Regions from separate parts of the Mesorhizobium sp. AR02 genome, predicted to be linked through region 1. Evidence: riboswitches for the same ligand, from Rfam matches in the RefSeq annotation. Region 1 holds a riboswitch; the other holds the start of a gene.
What was found. A riboswitch is a leader RNA that binds a small molecule or an ion and turns the genes downstream of it on or off. The one in region 1 is predicted to bind cobalamin.

Region 1 (4,636 bases):
GGGATCGACCACGGCAGATTTGGTCGGTGATTCTGCTTTGGGGAAGCAATGTCCACCCATGTGCGCCATCCGATCTGGCTCCCGGCCCTCAAGGCCGCGGATGCGCGCACCTTCGCCTCGCTCTACGCGGTCGAATCCTTCGCCCGCGCCACGGTGTCGAGCGTCATCCCGATCCAGGCCTACGAAATCCTTCACAACGAACAGATCGTCTCGATCCTCTACACCATCGTGGCGATGCTCGGCCTGTCGGTAACGTTGTTCATGCCGATGCTGATCCGCCGGTTTGCCCGGCGCTGGGTCTACACAGCAGGCGCTTGCCTGCTCGCCATCGGCTCGTTGTTCTTCGTCACCCACACGCTTGCCGGGCAAATCGCAGGCATGTTGTGCCGGGTGATGGGCGCCAGCGCGCTGTCGATCACGCTCAACCTTTACATCATGGACCACATCCGCAAGACCGACTTCATGCAGGCCGAATCGCTGCGCATGGCGTGGTCGATGTTCGCCTGGACCGGTGGGCCGACGCTCGGCATCTTCCTCTACACACGCTTCGGCATCTATGCCGCGCACGGCGCGGTGGCGGTGTTCGCGCTGGCGCTGCTGGCGCTGTTCTGGACCTATCGGCTGGGCGACAACCGGTCGATACGGCCGGGCAAGACCCGGCCGGCCAATCCGCTCGCCAATATCGGCCGCTTCATCGCGCAGCCGAGGCTGAGGCTTGCCTGGCTGATCGCCTTCGGCCGGTCCTGCTTCTGGTCGACCTTCTTCGTCTATGGACCGCTGTTCATGGTCATCACCGGCGAGGGCGAACTGGCCGGCGGCCTGCTGGTCTCGGCCGGCAATGCGCTGCTGTTCATGGCCATCTTCTGGGGCAAGGCGGGAAAACGCTTTGGCGGCCGCAAGACCATGACTTTTGCCTATTTCGCCATGTCGGCAATGCTGCTGGCGGCAGGCACGGTGGGAGCGAGTGCGCCGCTGCTGACCGGCGCTTTCCTGCTTGGTGGCGCGTTCTTCACCATTGCGCTCGATGCACTGGGTTCAACCGCCTTCATGCGCTCGGTGCGCTCCTATGAGCGGGCGCAGATGGCGGCGGTCTACCGCACCTATCTCGATTTTTCGGAGCTGACGCCGCCGCTGGTCTATTCCGTTGTGCTGGCCTTCTTCGGACTGGGCTCGGTGTTCATCACGCTCAGCCTGCTGGCCGCTGTATGCGGCTTCGTGACGTGGCGTTACCTGCCGAAGTCTTTGTGAGGATCAGGCAGAAAGCGCTGCGTGGCGCTCGCGCACCCAGTTGTGGAAGCGGTGCAGTTCATATTCCTCGGGCATCAGCACGCCGGCTTGGTGGCGCATCGAGCGCAGGCCCTTCTGGTTGACCTCGCAGATACCAGCATCCTCTTCCAGCACCTGTGTGCCGAAGGCGACGATGTTGTCGATGTCGGTCGTGGCCAGCGCCTCGGGCGCGAACAGCCATTCGGCGACAAGCTCCGTCTGTTCGGGGCCGAGCGGCACCAGGCGCACGGTCCTGACATAATCGACATGACCGACGATGAACATCGAGGGCAGGCTGGTGGCGTAGGTCTGGCCGGCGGCACGTTCGGCCGGTGTCAACCCTGAGAAGACCGGCCCGTGCGTCTGGCCGTCGCGCGACCAGGTTTCGGCCCCGGCGCGCAGGCCGCCTGAAAATTCCGGCGCATCATTGTCGGCGTGGCGGGTCCATTCTGGATCGTCATGCCGGCTCATCAGGCCGCGGCCATAGATCGGCACCAGCCGCGACAGGTCCTTGTGGACGCCCGGACAGTGCAGGCACTCGTTGAAGTTTTCCCAAAAAATCTTCCAGTTGCACTGCATCACCTTGCGCAGCACATGGCCTGAGACCAGCGTTTCCAGCGGCCAGTTGCCGAGATTGCCGGAGGCGGGGTCGAAGGATGCCTGTGCGGAGCCCGCCGCATTCTCCTGCAAATTGATGAAGACGAAGCCGCGCCACACCGAAAGTGCGACGCGATAGAGCGGGTGGTCGGCCTTGTCGAAGCCGTCCGGCAATGATTTCGACGGCACCCGCACGAGATCGCCGCGCAGCGAATAGGACCAGGCATGATAGGGGCAAGTGATCAGCCGCGCCTTCAGCCGGCCCTCGCTCTCCTGGCAAAGCTGCGAGCCGCGATGCCGGCAGGTGTTGTGGAAGGCGCGCAACTCGCCGGTGTCGTCGCGCAGCACGATGATGTCCTGCGTGCCGATGCGGAACCGGCGGAAGGCCAGCGGCTGGGCCAGATCGGCCTCGCGACAGACCAGCAGCCAGTTCTTGCACCAGATGGCATCGAGGTCGCGCTGGTAACTCTCACCATCCCAATAGGCCGACGAGGGCAGCGTCGGTTCAACCTGGGTCAGGCCGTTGTAGGGCGCGCTCGCTGGCAATCGGCTGCATGGCTGGCTTCCTGTGAAGAGGTCAGCCGACACCCGGCCATGACAATTGTCAATTGTCGTGCTTGGGGATGGCATGGCGCAATCGCGCTGATTGCCGGCGGAATTTGGTTTGCCGCGTGTTGCGATTTTCCCTATAGTCGCACAGTCGTCGGTTCCGTTTTGGAGCCAAGAGGGAATGCGGTGCGGGCTGACTTGTTGCCCAATGCCGTGGCTGCCCCCGCAACTGTGTGCGGTAGTCCTCTCCATATGCCACTGAAGATTTGTCTTCGGGAAGGTGGAGAAGGGCGCTGATCCGCGAGCCAGGAGACCTGCCGACGACGGCAAAACTGACAGGCCCTCGGGTGGAGGGTGAAAGGACAAGATATGACTACTGCTTCCGTCTCCCTCGGCGCCTCCGTCTCCTCGCAGTCGCGCTTCATGCAGCTGGCACTCGCCGCGCTGCTCGGCACCTTCATCATCGGCTTTGTCGGCTTCTCGCACATCGATGCGGTCCACAATGCCGGTCATGATAACCGGCATTCGATGGCGTTTCCCTGCCACTGACGAGGATCTGACATCATGAATCTGTTTCGCAACGTCGTGTTCATCGCGGCGATCGCCGGGCTCGTGGCCGGCGTCGTCCTCGCCTGCATGCAGGCCTATGCCACCGTGCCGCTGATCCTCAAGGCGGAAGTCTACGAACAGGCCGAAGGCGGCCACAAGCATGAGCACGCCGCGGCGCCGGCCGAAGCCGCCAGCGGCAACGCAATGGGCTCCGCCGCTCCTGCGGCATCGAACGCCATGAGCACTGCTGCGCCGGCACCGGCCGAGGCTGCCGCTCCGGCCGAAGACGAGGGTTGGGCGCCGGCCGACGGCTTCGAGCGCTTTGCCTTCAACGTCGTGTCCAATGTCGTCACCGGCATCGGCTTCGCGCTGATCCTGGTCGCGGTTTCGGAATTCGCCGGCGGCATCGGCAATTGGCGCCAGGGCGTCTTCTGGGGTCTTGCCGGCTTTGCCGTGTTCACGCTGGCGCCCGGTCTCGGCCTGCCGCCGGAACTGCCGGCCATGCCGGCGGCCGACCTGACGCAGCGCCAGATTTGGTGGGTGGCAACCGTGATCGCGACTGCCATCGGGCTCGGCCTGATCGCGTTCCGCAAGTCGCTGCCGCTGGCCATCCTTGCCGTGCTGCTGATCGTCGCTCCGCACATCGTCGGCGCGCCGCAGCCCGACAGCTTCGAGACGCCGATCCCGGAAGGCCTGCACCACCAGTTCGTGGTGGCGGTGACCGTGACCAATCTGGTGTTCTGGCTGGTGCTTGGTGCCGTCGTCGGCGTGGTGCGCGGACGCTTCACCGGCACCGCGACCAGCCTGCGCGACAGCTTTGCCTGATCACGGCAAGCTGACCTTCATCATTGGCGGTGCGCGCTCCGGCAAGAGCGCGCACGCCGAAACCCTGGCGATGGCGTTGCCCTCACCATGGGTCTATATTGCCACCGCGCAAGCCTATGACCACGAGATGTGCGAGCGCATCGCACTGCACCGCTCGCGGCGCGGCGAAGGCTGGACGACCATCGACGCACCGCTCGACCTTGCCGGCGCGCTTACGGCTTTGCCCGACAACCAGCCGGTGCTGGTCGACTGCCTGACGCTGTGGCTGACCAATCACATGCTGGCCGATCACGATCTCGAGCTGGAATGCCGGCGGCTGACGGATGTGCTGTCGCGGCCGCGCGGGCCCTGGTTCGTGGTGTCCAACGAAGTCGGCCAAGGTATCGTGCCTGACAATGCCCTGGCGCGCCGTTTTCGCGATGACGCCGGACGGCTCAACCAGCAGGTCGCGGCGATCGCCGACACCGTGCTGCTGATGGTGGCGGGGCTGCCGCTCAAGGTGAAATGAGATGACCGACATCGACAATAAGGACGAAGAGCGCCATCGCGCCAAGATGGCCAAACGCAAGGCGGTGCAGGACGCCGAGGTGGCGAGCAAAACGGTCGAGAAGGGGCTGCTGATCGTCAACACCGGTCCGGGCAAGGGCAAGACGACGGCTGCCTTCGGCCTGGCGCTGCGGATGCTCGGCTATGGCAAGCGCGTCGGTGTCGTCCAGTTCATCAAGGGCAAGTGGCACACCGGCGAGAAGGATGCGTTTGCTGCCTTCGGTGACCGTGTCGTCTGGCATGCGATGGGTGAAGGGTTCACCTGGGAAACGCAGGATCTGAAGCGCGACATCGCGGCAGCGGA
Region 2 (4,636 bases), 1.9 Mb from region 1:
GGCGAGATGGCGGCTCGGGTGAATGAGGTCGCCTCGAAAGCGCCGACTCGCTGGCAGCATTTCGTCGACGAATGCACGACCTATATCGAGATGGCGCTGGAGCCGGAAATCCAGCGCATCATGTTCCGCGACGGCCCGGCCGTGCTGGGCGATCCGGCACAATGGTCGAATGCCAATGCCTGCGTTGGTTCAATGACCGATCATCTGACCGCCCTGCAGGGGGAAGGGGTGGTCGTCCCGAGCGTCGACCCCGAGACCGCCGCACGGCTGATCAATGGCGCCAGCAGCCAGGCGGCGCAGCGGATCGCCAATTCGAACGACCCCGAAGCGACGTCGAAGATGGTCGTGGCGGCGTTCAAGCAACTGCTGGAGGGCCTGCTCAGGAAACCAGGTTCATAACAGAACTAAAATCCCCGTTGGGCGCCTCGCTGGCACCGCCCACGATTGACAATCTTCAGGCAGAGCGCATCCTCCGCAGCCATCTCTGAGGGGAGATTCGGAGCATGTGGGATTTCGAGATCGGCAGGTCGGTGTCCATCATGATCAGGACCTGGCCCTTCATTGTCTTTCGCATGATCGTCTATTTCGGCATCACGCTGGCCTACATCATGGCGACCGGCACCGGCGCCTCGGTCGGCTATGGCGTCGGCCATATCTCCACCGATCCTGACGGGCCGCTGTCTTTTGCCCTGTGGGGTGGCGTGGTCGGTTTCGGCGTCGTCTCGATCGCCGTCTACTGGATCCGCGAATACATCCTCTACGTCGTCAAGGCCGGCCATATCGCCGTCATGGTTCATCTGATCGATGGCCGGGATGTTCCCGACGGCCAGAACCAGATCGCCTATGCCAAGCAGGTCGTCACCGAGCGGTTCGCCGAGGCCAACATCCTTTTCGTCGTCGACCAGCTGGTCAAGGGCGCCATCCGCGCCATCACCGGCCTGCTCGGCGGCATCGCCGCTTTCCTGCCCATTCCGGGCCTGAGCGGGCTGGTCTCGTTCATCAACACGGTGATCCGCCTGTCGCTGACCTACGTCGACGAGATCATCCTCGGCTACAACATCCGCATCAATTCGTCCTCGCCCTTCGAGACCGCGCGCCAAGGCGTCGTGCTCTATGCCCAGAACGGCAAGACCATGGTCAAGAACGCCGTCTGGCTGGCGATCATCATGTGGGCCGTGTCGTTCGTCATCTTCCTGCTGATGCTGGCCCCGGCCGCCGCCATTCTCTTCATGATGCCAGGGCAGCTCGCCGGCTGGGCCTTCGTGCTCGCCATCGTCTTCGCCTGGGCTTTCAAGGCAGCGTTCATCGAGCCGTTCGCCATCGCTTGCCTGATGCAGGTCTATTTCAAGACCATTGCCGGCCAGGTGCCCGATCCGGCCTGGGATGCCCGGCTGGCCGAGGCGTCGTCGAAGTTCAGGGAACTCAAGGACAAGGCGCTGGCTTCCTTCGGCGGTTCGCGCTGGGGCACGGCTGGCGCGACGCGCTGATCGGCCGGGCAGGTGGTCGCCGACGCAACAGCAACGGTGTTGAGGTGTGCCACCGCTGATTTGAGTGGCGCCTCACCTTGCCCTGAAAACGTCTCGCTCATGATCAGCTCGGGCAGCGGCAGGCGTCGGCCCCAGCCATGCGTTTCGAGGTCCGGTTTCGGCGCGAATTCCGAGACACGGCCGACGCAGAGATAGGCGATCGGCGTCACGTGATCGGGAATGGCCAGCAGGCTCTTCAACGCTTGCGGCTCGATGATGCTGACCCAGCCGACACCGACGCCTTCGGCCCGCGCCGCCAGCCAGAAATTCTGCACCGCGCAGACCGTGCTGTAGAGATCCATCTCCGGATTGTGCCAGCGTCCCAGCGGTGAGCCCTGCGAGCGCTGGCGGTCGCAGGTGATGCAGATGTTGAGCGCGCTTTCGCAGATGCCTTCCAGCTTGAGTTTGCGGTAGAGCGCCTGCCGCTCTGCCTCGATGGCCGGCAGCTCCTGCTCACGCGCGGCAAGGAACAGGTCGCGCACCTTTTCCCGCCGTTTGGCGTCGCGAATGACGATGAAGTTCCACGGCTGCATGAAGCCGACCGATGGTGCGTGATGGGCGGCAAGCAGCAGCCGCGCCAGCACCTCGTCGTCGAGCGCGGTGGGGAGGAAATGGCTGCGCACATCGCGTCGCGTGAACATGGCGCGGTAGACCGCGTCGCGCGCCATCTGGTCAAATCCGTCGCCCATAGGAGCGGTCATGGCTTCCGGCATCGCTCGTCCCCTTGCGATTGCAATCAATGTCGTCCGCCTGACCATGCGGATGACGATGCCTGCCAGGCCGGTCTTCTGGCTCAGGATCAACCCGCGTCCGGTGCCTTCCCGTCATCGACAGTGGCATTTACCGGCGCGGTCCCCCTCACAGCGTTGGGCACGCCACGGAATTCAACCGTGTTCCCGATTCTCCCGCTTGCGGCGGGCACCAGGCAGTGGCGGCGACCTTACGCCGAAGCGCCGGCAGCGCCAATCCCCGCAGCGACGCCAATAGACGCAGGCGTGATTTTCCCCAGTCATCAAGCCGCAATGCATGGCCATCGCCGCGCCGGGGCACTAGATAGGGAGCATGACAACCCGTCTCTACACCCACCCGATCTTCCTCGAGCACATCACGCCGCCTGGCCATCCCGAGCGGCCGGACCGCTTGCGCGCTATCGAGCGCGTGCTTGACGACGAAGCCTTTGCCGCGCTCGATCGCGTCAAGGCGCCTGAAGGCGATGAGGCCACCATCCTCTACGCCCATCCTGCCGATTTCGTCGCGCGTGTGCGCGCCGCCATTCCCGAAGAGGGCCTTGCCCGTATCGATGCCGACACCACCGCCAGCCCGAAGAGCTGGCAGGCGGTGATCACCGCGATCGGCGCGGCCAACGCGGCTGTGGACGATGTCTTCACCGGCCGCGCCGACAATGTCTTCGTCGCCGCCCGTCCGCCCGGCCACCATGCCGAAAAGACCACGGCGATGGGCTTCTGCTTCTTCAACACGGCGGCGATCGCCGCGCGCTATGCGCAGAAGAAGCATGGCGTCGAGCGCGTCGCCGTCGTCGACTGGGACGTGCACCACGGCAACGGCACGCAGGATATTTTCTGGGACGATCCGTCGGTGCTCTATTGTTCGACGCACCAGATGCCGCTCTATCCCGGCACCGGCGCGAAGAGCGAGACCGGCGCCGGCAACATCGTCAACGCGCCTTTGGCACCGCAGACCGGCAGCGAGGTGTTTCGCGATGCCTTCCTGTCGCGTGTCCTGCCGGCGCTCGACAATTTCGCGCCGGATCTGATCATCATTTCGGCCGGCTTCGACGCGCACCATCGCGACCCGCTGGCCGAGATCAATCTGACCGAGGACGATTTCGACTGGGCGACCGGCCAGCTGATGCAGCGTGCGGCCCGCCACAGCGGCAACAGGCTCGTCAGCCTGCTCGAGGGCGGCTACGATCTGCAGGGACTGGCATTTTCGGTCGCCGCCCATGTCGGCCGACTGATGAAAGGATGAATGATGGCTGCTGAGACCAACGAAGACGTCAAGGCGATGAGCTTCGAGCAGGCACTCGACGCGCTGGAGAAGATCGTCGATGATCTGGAGCGTGGCGACGTGCCGCTCGACCAGTCGATCCGCATCTATGAGCGCGGTGAGGCGCTGAAGGCGCATTGCGACCGGCTGCTGAAGGCCGCCGAGGACAAGGTCGAGAAGATCAGGCTGTCGCGCGACGGCAAGCCGGTTGGCACGGAGCCGCTCGACGCGGACTGAGGCGCGAGCCGTTCACCGAGTTTTGGACATCATCGTGATTGAGGATAAGGTTCGTCGCCATTGATATGGCGCCCAGGACAAGAGGAGATACGGAAGCGATGTGCAGAAACATCAAGACCCTGTTCAATTTTGATCCGCCGGCAACCAATGACGAAGTGCGCGACGCGGCCCTTCAGTTTGTCCGCAAGCTGAGCGGAACGACACGGCCCTCGAAACAGAACCAGCATGCATTCGACCATGCGGTCGAGGCCATCGCGGCATCGGCGCGCGAGCTGCTCGATTCACTCGAAACCCATCAGCACCCGCGCAATCGCGAAGAGGTGGCGGCCAAACTGCGGGCAAAAGCGGCGATCCGCTTTGCCTGACGCTGCCAAAGCGGTCCTTGACCGCTGACAAGGAGAGTCCATGAGCTTCTTTCCAGGGAAAGACCCTGAAGCGGGCGACGCCTTCGCCAGCGACCAGATCGAGCTGATGGTCATCCCGAACGCCAAGGATATTGGCGGCTTCGAGGTCCGTCGGGCGTTGCCGACCGCCAAGAGGCGGCTGGTCGGGCCGTTCATCTTTTTCGATCGCATGGGCCCGGCGATCCTGCGCGGCAGCCAGGCGATGGATGTCCGTCCGCATCCGCATATCGGCCTGTCGACGGTGACCTATCTGTTCGACGGCAAGATCCGGCATCGCGATTCGCTCGGCACCGAAATGGTGATCCAGCCCGGCGACGTGAATTTGATGACGGCCGGTCGCGGCATCGTGCATTCCGAGCGCACGCCGGAGGAACTGCGCGGCGCGCCGATGTCGATCTCCGGCCTGCAGACATGGCTGGCCCTGCCCGATGGCAAGGAGGAAGTGGCGCCGGTGTTCGAGAA

Region 2: another riboswitch for cobalamin. It lies ahead of bluB (5,6-dimethylbenzimidazole synthase); the one in region 1 lies ahead of DBIPINDM_RS32970 (CbtB domain-containing protein).

Annotation. Positions count from the first base shown of each region.
Region 1 is NZ_CP080531.1:5,940,472-5,945,107, forward strand. It holds gene DBIPINDM_RS32960 (MFS transporter) at 49-1,248, shown strand; gene DBIPINDM_RS32965 (aromatic ring-hydroxylating oxygenase subunit alpha) at 1,252-2,409, opposite strand; cobalamin riboswitch at 2,551-2,749, shown strand; gene DBIPINDM_RS32970 (CbtB domain-containing protein) at 2,782-2,961, shown strand; gene DBIPINDM_RS32975 (CbtA family protein) at 2,977-3,786, shown strand; gene cobU (bifunctional adenosylcobinamide kinase/adenosylcobinamide-phosphate guanylyltransferase) at 3,779-4,294, shown strand; gene cobO (cob(I)yrinic acid a,c-diamide adenosyltransferase) at 4,296-4,636, shown strand, end outside.
Region 2 is NZ_CP080531.1:366,118-370,753, reverse strand. It holds gene DBIPINDM_RS06450 (TetR/AcrR family transcriptional regulator) at 1-399, shown strand, start outside; gene DBIPINDM_RS06445 (hypothetical protein) at 504-1,487, shown strand; partial or broken gene bluB (5,6-dimethylbenzimidazole synthase) at 1,658-2,167, opposite strand; cobalamin riboswitch at 2,287-2,467, opposite strand; gene DBIPINDM_RS06435 (histone deacetylase family protein) at 2,589-3,515, shown strand; gene DBIPINDM_RS06430 (exodeoxyribonuclease VII small subunit) at 3,519-3,770, shown strand; gene DBIPINDM_RS06425 (DUF2277 domain-containing protein) at 3,869-4,135, shown strand; gene DBIPINDM_RS06420 (pirin family protein) at 4,176-4,636, shown strand, end outside.